Regions from separate parts of the Pseudomonas sp. FW305-70 genome, predicted to be linked through region 1. Evidence: predicted binding sites of a transcription regulator. Region 1 holds the regulator's gene; the other holds the start of a gene.
The links. The regulator FliA, encoded in region 1, starts transcription of late flagellar genes. The targets are predictions, from matches to a motif close to CTAAAGTTTNNNNNNNNNNNGCCGNTAA.
Positions count from the first base shown of each region.

Region 2: the regulator FliA is predicted to act here: its motif matches at 2,465-2,492, upstream of AC3WN7_RS25375 (methyl-accepting chemotaxis protein).

Region 1 is NZ_JBYSYZ010000043.1:7,105-12,548, forward strand. It holds gene AC3WN7_RS24110 (chemotaxis protein CheA) at 1-919, opposite strand, end outside; gene AC3WN7_RS24115 (protein phosphatase CheZ) at 967-1,755, opposite strand; gene AC3WN7_RS24120 (chemotaxis response regulator CheY) at 1,777-2,148, opposite strand; gene fliA (RNA polymerase sigma factor FliA) at 2,316-3,056, opposite strand; gene fleN (flagellar synthesis regulator FleN) at 3,053-3,883, opposite strand; gene flhF (flagellar biosynthesis GTPase FlhF) at 4,001-5,329, opposite strand; gene flhA (flagellar biosynthesis protein FlhA) at 5,341-5,444, opposite strand, start outside.
Region 2 is NZ_JBYSYZ010000049.1:17,551-22,994, forward strand. It holds gene AC3WN7_RS25365 (glycerophosphodiester phosphodiesterase) at 1-122, shown strand, start outside; gene AC3WN7_RS25370 (PepSY domain-containing protein) at 370-675, shown strand; gene AC3WN7_RS25375 (methyl-accepting chemotaxis protein) at 726-2,351, opposite strand; gene AC3WN7_RS25380 (transporter) at 2,624-3,646, shown strand; gene AC3WN7_RS25385 (LysR family transcriptional regulator) at 3,842-4,738, opposite strand; gene AC3WN7_RS25390 (SDR family NAD(P)-dependent oxidoreductase) at 4,861-5,444, shown strand, end outside.

The DNA of each region.
Region 1 (5,444 bases):
TGCCATGCAATTCGTCGAGCAGCGCTTCGAACTCGTGATCGGAAATCAGATCGCTGCCAGCCGCCACCGCGCTTGGGGCAGCAGGTGCAGGCACCGAAGCAATGGCCGACTCCAGTGCCTCGACAGCAAAGTTGCCCTTGCCATGCAACTGGTCGAGCAGTGCTTCAAATTCGTCGTCCGTGATATCGGAACTGTCGCCCGACGCTTTCGGGGCTTCTGCCGCAGCCGGAGCCTGCGCAATCGCATCGACGGCAAACTGGCCTTTACCGTGCAACTGATCGAGCAACGACTCGAACTCGGCATCGGTGATTTCGTCGCTGGCAGCCGCATCGCTTGCAGGTGTCTCGCTTGCAGGTGCCTCTCTGACAGGTGCGTGGGAAACCGCCGGCGCCTCGGCCTGTGCCTTGACGGCATTGAGCGAGTCCAGCAATTGCTCGAATTCGTTATCGGTAATATCGCCTGAATCGGCTTCAGCCACCGGCGCTTCAACCACGGCGGCGACAGGTGCAGCAACCCCTTCGTCAGCCGATTGCGGCTCGGCCAGACGGGCCAGCGCCGCCAGCAGTTCAGGTGTCGCAGCCGTGATCGGGCTGCGCTCGCGGACTTCGCTGAACATGCCGTTCACCGCGTCCAGCGCTTCGAGAACCACGTCCATCAGTTCCGAGTCGACGCGACGCTCACCCTTGCGCAGGATGTCGAACACGTTCTCGGCGATGTGGCAGCACTCCACCAGTTCGTTGAGCTGGAGGAAGCCGGCGCCCCCTTTTACAGTGTGAAAACCGCGAAAAATTGCATTGAGCAAATCCGCATCATCCGGACGGCTTTCCAGCTCGACCAGTTGCTCGGACAGTTGCTCTAGAATCTCGCCGGCCTCAACCAGGAAATCCTGAAGGATCTCTTCATCGGCGCCGAAGCTCATCAGGGGGGTGCTCCTAACAGGTCTAAAAACCCAAAATACCTAAAATTCTAAAATCCCAGGCTGGATAGCAAATCGTCCACATCGTCCTGACCGGACACAACGTCTTCTCTTTTATCGGCATGAATCTGCGGACCTTCACCCTGAGAGAGATGTTTTTGTGGATCTTTTTCTGCAAGCATCGCTTCACGGTCATGCTCGATGCCCGCAAAGCGGTCCACCTGACTGGCCATCAGCACGAGCTTGAGCAGGTTGCTTTCAACTTCGGTGACCAGTTGGGTCACACGCTTGATCACTTGCCCCGTGAGGTCCTGGTAATCCTGGGCGAGCAGGATGTCGTTCAGGTTGCCCGACACCGCGCGATTGTCCGTGCCGCTGCGCGCCAGGAAGCCGTCGACCCGCCGGGCCAGTTCACGAAACTCTTCGGCACCGACTTCACGACGCATGAAGCGCCCCCAGTCCGTGCTCAAGGCCTGGGCTTCGTCCGCCAGGCTGTTGACCAGCGGCGTGGCATTTTCCACCAGATCCATGGTGCGGTTGGCCGCGGCCTCGGTCAGCTTGACCACATAGCCCAGGCGCTCGGTGGCGTCGGTGATCTGCGACACTTCTTCGGCTTGCGGCATGTGCGGGTCAATCTGGAAATTGACGATCGCGCTATGCAGTTCGCGAGTGAGCTTGCCCACTTCCTGATACAGGCCGCGGTCACGGGTCTGGTTGAGCTCATGGATCAATTGCACCGCGTCGCCGAACTTGCCTTTTTCAAGGCTCGCGACCAATTCGACGGCGTGTTTTTTCAGGGTCGATTCAAAGTCGCCCAATGAAGTTTCGTTATTGCCCATAGCTCCCCCGTGGCGCAGTCATCAACCGATGCGTTCGAAAATCTTCTCGATTTTTTCTTTCAACGCCTGGGCCGTGAAGGGCTTGACCACATAGCCGTTAACGCCGGCCTGGGCCGCTTCGATGATCTGCTCACGCTTGGCTTCAGCGGTCACCATCAGCACCGGCAGGTGCTTGAGCTTTTCATCGGCACGCACGTGACGCAGCAGATCGATGCCGGTCATGCCCGGCATGTTCCAGTCCGTTACCAGAAAGTCGATGCTTCCGCTGTTGAGCACCGGAATGGCGGTAGTGCCATCGTCGGCCTCGACGGTGTTGGTGAACCCAAGGTCACGCAGCAGGTTCTTGATGATCCGCCGCATCGTTGAGAAGTCATCAACGATGAGGATTTTCATGTTCTTGTCCAATTCGACCTCCAAGCAGTCTTAAACGCGCCCAGCACCTGGACGCGCCATTTCAATCAATCCGGCAAAGCACTCAATGACTGTCTGGAGCACAACAGATCGGGACCGGCGCAGTTCAACACCACACCCGCCTCTTTCGCAGTGTCCCCACACTGCCTTCAGCGCGCTCGCCACTCCCCCAAACGCCCCCGCAAGCGGGCCGCGCACTGGCTGTGTAACTGGCTGACCCGCGATTCGCTGACCCCCAGGACCTCACCGATTTCCTTGAGGTTCAACTCTTCGTCGTAATACAGCGCCAACACCAGTCGCTCACGCTCCGGCAAATTGGCAATCGCATCCGCCAGCGCAGCCTGGAAGCGTTCATCCTCCAGGTCGCGTGACGGCTCGGTATGAGCACTCGCGCCATCCTCGTGCAGCCCTTCGTGTTCGCCGTCCTGCAACAGATCGTCGAAACTGAATAACCGGCTGCCCAGGGTGTCGTTCAAAATTCCGTAGTAATCGTCGAGACTCAATTGGAGTTCGGCCGCAACTTCGTGATCTTTAGCGTCACGGCCGGTTTTCGCTTCAATCGAGCGAATGGCGTCGCTGACCATGCGCGTATTGCGGTGAACCGAACGTGGCGCCCAGTCCCCCTTGCGCACTTCATCGAGCATGGCGCCGCGGATTCGAATGCCCGCGTACGTCTCGAAACTGGCGCCTTTGCTGGCGTCATATTTGGTCGATACCTCAAGCAGGCCGATCATCCCGGCCTGGATCAGGTCTTCGACCTGGACACTGGCCGGCAAACGCGCCAGCAAGTGGTAGGCAATGCGTTTAACCAGCGGCGCGTAACGCTCGATCAGCTCGTACTGCGCATCCCGAGCCGATTTTTTGTAGAGGTTGTAACCGCTGGCTGTCATAGAACAGGTCCTGCTGTTTGCTGCACGAGACGCTCGACGAAAAACTCCAGGTGCCCGCGCGGGTTGGCAGGCAGCGGCCAGGTATCGACCTTCTGCGCGATGGCCTTGAACGCCAGCGAGCACTTGGAACGCGGGAAGGCCTCGTAGACGGCGCGCTGCTTCTGCACAGCCTTGCGCACGCTTTCGTCGTAGGGCACCGCGCCGACGTATTGTAGGGCGACGTCGAGGAAGCGATCCGTGACCTTGGTCAACTTGGCGAACAGGTTGCGCCCTTCCTGCGGGCTCTGGGCCATGTTGGCCAGGACGCGGAAGCGGTTCATGCCGTAGTCGCGATTGAGCAACTTGATCAAGGCGTAGGCATCGGTAATCGAGGTCGGCTCGTCGCACACCACCAGCAGCACTTCCTGGGCTGCGCGAACGAAGCTGACAACCGACTCACCAATGCCGGCAGCGGTGTCGATCACCAATACGTCGAGGTTGTCGCCGATATCACTGAAGGCCTGGATAAGGCCGGCGTGTTGCGCAGGACTCAGATGCACCATGCTCTGAGTGCCGGATGCGGCGGGAACGATACGGATGCCGCCTGGCCCCTGCAGCAGTACATCGCGCAGTTCGCAGCGGCCCTCGATCACGTCGGCCAGGGTACGTTTGGGTGTCAGTCCCAGCAGAACGTCGACGTTCGCCAGTCCCAGGTCGGCGTCCAGCAGCATGACGCGCCGGCCAAGCTCAGCCAAAGCCAGGGACAAGTTCACTGACACGTTAGTTTTCCCGACGCCACCTTTGCCGCCGGTCACCGCGATCACCTGTACAGGATGCATGCTGCCCATGTTATTTCTTTACCTTGTCTTGCATAGACGGAGGCCACATTACTGGCTGCGCGTTCACAAACGGAACAATGCATGGCAGACCATCGATGTAGGTACAAAAACTATTCATTAAATACCTCAGCCAACCTGCTTGGTCGGACTGTGGTAGATGTCAGCGAACATGTCAGCCATGGCTTCTTCGCTGGGTTCTTCCTGCATTTGCACACTGACGGCGCGACTGACCAACTGATGACGGCGCGGCAGATGGAGATCATCCGGAATCCGCGGGCCATCGGTCAGGTACGCCACTGGCAACTCATGACTGATGGCCAGGCTCAACACCTCGCCCAGGCTTGCCGTTTCATCCAGTTTAGTCAGGATGCAGCCGGCAAGCCCGCAACGCTTGTAACTGTGATAAGCGGCGGTTAGAACCTGTTTCTGGCTGGTGGTTGCCAGGACCAGATAATTTTTTGAGCGGATGCCACGACCGGCCAGGCTTTCGAGCTGCATGCGCAGGGCCGGGTCACTGGCCTGCAGGCCGGCGGTATCGATCAGCACCACGCGCTTGCGCAGCAATGGATCGAGCGCCTGCACCAGGGACTGGCCCGGATCGACGTGGGTCACCGGCACATTGAGAATGCGCCCCAGGGTCTTGAGTTGCTCCTGGGCACCGATGCGGAAGCTGTCCATGCTCACCAGCGCAATGTTCTGCGCGCCGTACTTGAGCACGTAACGGGCAGCCAGCTTCGCCAGGGTGGTGGTCTTGCCCATGCCGGCAGGGCCGACCATGGCGATGACTCCGCCCTCTTCCAGCGGTTCGACGTCCGGGGTAACGATCATACGCGCCAGGTGCGCCAGCAACATGCGCCAGGCCTGACGAGGCTCCTGGATTTCGGTTATCAGTGCCAGCAGGTCGCGCGACAGCGGGCCGGACAGGCCAATGCGTTGCAGGCGACGCCAGAGGTTGGCCTGATCCGGACGGCTGCCTTGCAGCTGGTTCCAGGCCAGGGACCCGAGTTGTACTTCCATGAGTTCGCGCAGGCTGTTGAGCTCGAAGCGCATCGAGTCAAACGCACGCGGGTCCACGCCACCGGACGCTGGTACAGCAGCCGGTGCGGGGCGACGAGGTTGGTCATACGTAGGTTCGATCAGCGGCTCGGCTGCGGTGAGCGGCAAGCCGGCGAACAACTGGCGGTTGGTCGCATTGTCGCTCTCGCCATCGCCACGCAGGCTCAATTCGGCCTGGGCGGTGACGATCCGCGACTGAGTCTTGCGCAGCTCGTCTTCGAGCTCCATGTTCGGAACACGCGGCGCCAGCGCCGACAACTTGTAATCCAGCGCAGCCGTCAGCTCGACGCCCCCGGCAATCCGGCGGTTGCCGATAATGGCTGCATCAGCGCCCAGCTCATCGCGAACCAGCTTCATGGCCTGACGCATATCGGCGGCGAAAAAACGCTTAACTTGCATAAACCACTACCTCAGCCGTTGGGCCCTACTGTCGCAACGATGGTCACTTGCTTGTTGTCAGGGATTTCCTGGTAAGCCAACACGTGCAAACCCGGGACTGCGAGCCGGCCGAATC
Region 2 (5,444 bases), on a different contig from region 1:
AGAAAGTCATGGACACCGGCGTCGATGGGATCTTCACCAATCGCGCCAGTGAGTTGTTGAAATTCTATAAACGTCCGGCGGTGGCCAGCGTGGCGCAGGTACTACAGAACAACGGCTACTGATCCAGAGTCGCGCAAAACCTGTGGGAGCGGGCTTGCTCGCGAAAGAGCCATCAGCTTCAACATCCACGTTGACTGACACTCCGCATTCGCGAGCAAGCCCGCTCCCACAGGTTATGTATTTGTGTTTGTATGTTCGGGCACAGTCCAGCAGGAATTGATGCAGGACATGTAGAGGGTTTTAAGGGTGGCTTAAGTTACAAAAGCTAACCTGATCTCACTTGAACAGATCACCCAAGGAAAGAAGCCCATGAAGACTCTGACTGCTTTGTTTACCGCTGCAACCCTGACCCTCACTGCCGGTCTGGCCCAGGCCGACGTGCGCGTGGATGAGATCCCGCAACTGGTCAAGGACGGCAAGATCAAGCCGCTGGAAGATCTGAACAAGATCGCTCTGGATCTGCACCCGGGCGCCACGATCACCAAAACCGAGCTGGATAACCATTTCAACGGTTACGAGTATGAGATCGAGTTGCGCGACGCCAAGAACGTCGAGTGGGATGTGGACATCGATGCCTCTAACGGCAAGGTCCTGGAAAACAAGCAAGACAAGTAATCACAACCCACATAAGCCGCACGCTCTGACGATCGTGCGGCTTTTTGCGTTTAAGCGCTCAGGCGCGCCGTCACCTCGTTCAACTGCCCCGACAAACCGTGCAGGTTGTTGCTGGCCGCTTCGGTGCGCTGCACGTTGTCAAGGTTAGTGCTGGCGATGCTGGTGATCTCGGTGAGGTTGCGCGAGATGTCTTCGGCCACCGAGGTCTGTTCTTCGGCTGCGGTGGCGATCTGCCGGTTCATGTCGCGGATGGCTTCCACGGCCAGGGTGATGCGTTCGAGCATGGCGCCGGCCTCGGTCACCTGCTGCACGCTTTCTTCGCTGCGCGACTGACCGCTTTCAATCGCCTGGGCTGCTTCGATCGCACCGGTCTGCACGGTTTGAATGATCTGGTTGATCTCGATGATCGACGCCGCTGTGCGCTGGGCCAGGCTGCGGACTTCATCGGCCACCACGGCGAAACCGCGCCCGGCCTCACCGGCGCGGGCCGCTTCGATGGCCGCGTTGAGCGCCAGCAGGTTAGTCTGTTCGGCGATGCCGCGAATCACTTCCAGGACCTTGCCGATGCGCCCGCTGTCGGTTTCCAGTTGGCGGATGACCGTGGCGGTGTTGGCGATTTCGCCACGCATTTGGGTGATGGTGTGGATGGTGCCCTGCATGACTTTTTCGCCCTGCTGGGCGGACTGGTCGGCATCGTCGGCGGCCCGCGCCGCTTGCGCGGCATGACGCGCCACTTCCTGCGCCGTGGCGGACATTTCGTTCATCGCCGTGGCCACCTGATCGGTGCGGTTGAACTGCTCGTTGGTGCCGCCGGCCATCACGGTGGCGATCGAGTTCAACTCACCACTGGCGCTGTCCAGGTCCGACGCGCTGCGCTGCAAACGGCTGAAGGTTTCGGCGAGGAAATCGCGCAGGGTGTTGGCGGCGATCGCCAGTTTGCCCAACTCGTCCTGACGGGTGCTGGCCACGCGCTCGGCAAGACGACCCTGGCTGAGCTGCGCCACGTATTCGATCAGTTTGCGGATCGGTTCGACCAGGTTGCGGTTGACCAGCCACAGGCTCAGCAGGCCGATCAACAACCCCGAAACCAGCATCACGACAAGCCCCAGCAGCACCGTGCGATCGGCGGCGGCGCTGATCAAGGTCGACTGCTCGGCGCCTTGCTTGCGCAACTCGCTGACCAGTGCGCTCATCTGATCGCTGGTCGCACGGTCTACGCCTTTGACCGCGCTATCGCCCACCGTCGGATCACCACCGGCGGCCACGAACGCGTCCCGCCCCTTCTGATACGCCGCGCCCAACTGGCGATGTTCGTCACGCAAGCGCTCGATGCGGCTCTTGAGTGACGGCTCGATGCCCCTCTGCGCGGCCAGCTCGCCAAGGATGTTTTGCACATCACGCTGACGGTCTTCGAATTGCCCCCAGTACTTGCTCAGGTCCGCCGGTAGCTTGCCGCGCAACAGGACGTTTTTCCACTCTTGCACCTGCACCTTGAATTGCAGGTTGGCTTCATCGATCAATTGCGAGGTATGCAGCGGGCCCTCGATCAGATTGGCGTAGCTCTGCACGCCACTGGACAGGAAGTGAAAGCACGCCAGGGCGATCAACAGCATCGCCAGCAGGCTGCCACTCAGCAGGGCGAGAATTTGTGCTCTCAAGGACTTTTGCAAAAGCATCGATGGGTACTCATGACAGGAATGAGGCACGCCCAAAAAAGGCGTGAAAGGTGTCCGGACATCCCTGTCTGCGGTCTCGGCCGAGGCCTGCGGCGCGCAACTTAACCCAAGCGTGATCGGCGTGCCAGAGCGGTTCTTTAGAAAAATCCGACCACCGGTAGAGCATTCGTTTGCGTTATTTTTCTGTCACAAAAACGTCATCCCGACTTGCGATGATGCCGCTCAAGTGAACCTGTAAAACACGCGACAGGCGCCTCCCCTTGCGAGTCCTCATGAACCACAGCATCGATCAAAGCCATCGCGACACGGATCTGTTCGGCCTGCTTTACGGTTTCAGTTTTCGCCCCGGTGAGGCCGGTCGGGAAATCAACTCCGCCCAAGCCTTGCAGTACCTGCAACAACCGCAAAGCGACGAACAGTTTCTCTGGCTGCACCTGAACCTGGCCCATGCCGCGTGCGAGCGCTGGATGAAAAGCCATCTGGAACTGCCCGAGGAATTTTTCGAGGCGCTGCACGAAGGTTCGCGCTCGACGCGCATCGAGCATGTCGACTCCGCGTTGCTGGCGGTGGTCAACGACGTGGTGTTCAACCTCAGCAACATGGTCTCCTCGGATGTCTCGACCTTGTGGGTGTGCGCCCGCAGCCGGCTGATCATCAGCGCCCGTCTGCAGCCGCTGCACTCGGTGGACAAGTTGCGCTCGTCGGTGAAGGCCCGGGAATGCTTTCGCTCCCCGCTGGAGCTGCTGGTGCATTTGCTGCGCGACCAGGGTGAAGTGCTGACCCAGATCGTGCGCAAGACCAGCCAGAGCGTGGACCAGATCGAAGATGAGTTGCTGTCCTCGCGCCTGTCGACCAACCGCGCCGAGCTGGGCGCCAATCGCCGGGTGCTGGTGCGCTTGCAACGGCTGCTGGCGCTGGAGCCAGGCTCATTGCTGCGCCTGCTCAACCGGCCGCCGCAATGGCTGCAAAAGGAAGACGTAAAGGAGCTGCGCAAATCCACCGAGGAGTTTGCGCTGATCATCAACGACCTCACGGCGCTGGGTGAGCGGATCAAGCTGTTGCAGGAAGAGATCGCCGCCAACATCAACGAACAGACCAACCGCACGCTGTTCACCCTGACAGTGGTGACGGTGCTGGCGCTGCCGATCAACATCATCGCCGGTTTCTTCGGCATGAACGTCGGCGGCATTCCGCTAGCCGATGACCCGCAAGGATTCTGGATCCTGGTGGCACTGGTCGCGACCTTTACCGTGATTGCCGGACGCTGGGCGTTTCGCAAGCAGCAGGATTATTAAGATCAAAAGATCGCAGCCTTCGGCAGCTCCTACAGGTCAACGGTGATCCTTTGTACTGGTTGTTCACCCAACTGTTCTGAACACCGCAGTACCCTGTGGGAGCGGGCTTGCCCGCGAATGCGTCGGCACATCCGGCAGCTATGTGTCAGACAGACCGCTTTCGCGAGCAAGCCCGCTCCCACAAAAAGCCTTGTCTCAGGTTTCCGAGCGGATCACTTCCCCCAGCCAGTCCATGAACACCCTCACCCGCAACGGCAAATGCCGCTGCCGGGCATAGAGCAGCGACGCCTCCATGGACGGCGCATTGAACGGCGACAACACCTCGACCAGTTCACCGCTTTGCAGGTATTGGTGCATGCCCATTCTCGGCGCCTGAATCAGGCCGAAACCACCCAGGCCGGCGGCCTCATAGGCATCGGTGCTGTTGACCGTGACACTGCCGGCCATCGGCAGTCGCTGCACCTGCCCCTTGTCGACGTACACAAAGCCTTCCGAACGCCCGCCCAAAACGCCGACGTAATGCACCAGCCGATGCCGTGCCAGATCCTCAAGTCGCTCGGGCACGCCATAGCGCTGCAGATACGCAGGGCTGGCGCAATTGACCATGGTGAAGTCACACAGGTGTCGCGCCACCACCGATTGGTCCGGCTGGGCGCCGATGCGCAGCACGCAATCGAACCCTTCGGCGAGCAGATCGACCCGGCGGTCGGTGCTGCTGATTTCCAGCTCAAGCAGCGGGTGCTGCGCCATGAACGCCGGCAGGCGCGGCATCACCACACGACGGGCGAGAATGTTCGGCAGGTCGATGCGAATGCGCCCCACCAGCGACGCCTCGTCCTGGCGAAACAAGCCCTCGATTTCGTCCATGTGCGACAGCAGGTCCTTGCTGCGCTCATACAACACCAGACCATCCTGGGTCGCCTGGACCTTGCGCGTGGTACGTTGCAACAGCCGGGTGCCGAGCAACGCCTCCAGCGCCTGCACATGCTCGGACACCGTTGATCGAGGCAGCCCGAGGCTTTCACCGGCCTGGGTGAAACTCGACATCTCGCTGACACGGACAAAGGTGCGCAACAGTTCCAGTTTGTTCATCAGCCTGCTCTTTCATTGTTCTGTTTATCCGACCAGTGATTCCGGTTTCACTCTATTTATCACCCCTACACGGATAAATAAACTTCCTCACATCAACCGCCCACTGCACCTGAGGAAGTCCCATGAACCGTAAAATCGCACTGATCACCGGCGCCAGCCGCGGCCTCGGCAAAAACGCAGCCCTGCATCTGGTCGCCCAAGGCATCGACATCATCGGCACCTACAACAGTCGCGTCGATGAGGCCCAGGCACTGGTGGCCGAGATCGAAAGCCTGGGCGGTCGCGCCGTGATGCTGCAACTGGACGTTGCCCGGAGTGAAAGCTTCAGCGCCTTCGCCAGCGAAGTCGCGAAGGTCCTGCACAGCCACTTCGAGCGCGAGCGTTTCGATTTTCTGGTGAACAACGCCGGGATCGGCCTGCACGCCAACTTCGTCGACACCACCGTCGAGCAGTTCGACCTGTTGGTGAACATCCAACTCAAGGGGCCGTTTTTCCTCACGCAGAGCTTGTTGCCATTGCTCAATGACGGCGGGCGCATCATCAACATTTCCAGTGGCCTGACCCGTTTCAGCCTGCCGGGCCACAGCGCCTACGCGGCGATGAAAGGCGCGATGGAAGTGCTGACCCGCTACCAGGCCAAGGAACTCGGTGCGCGCAACATCGCGGTGAATATCCTCGCACCCGGCGCGATTGAAACCGATTTCGG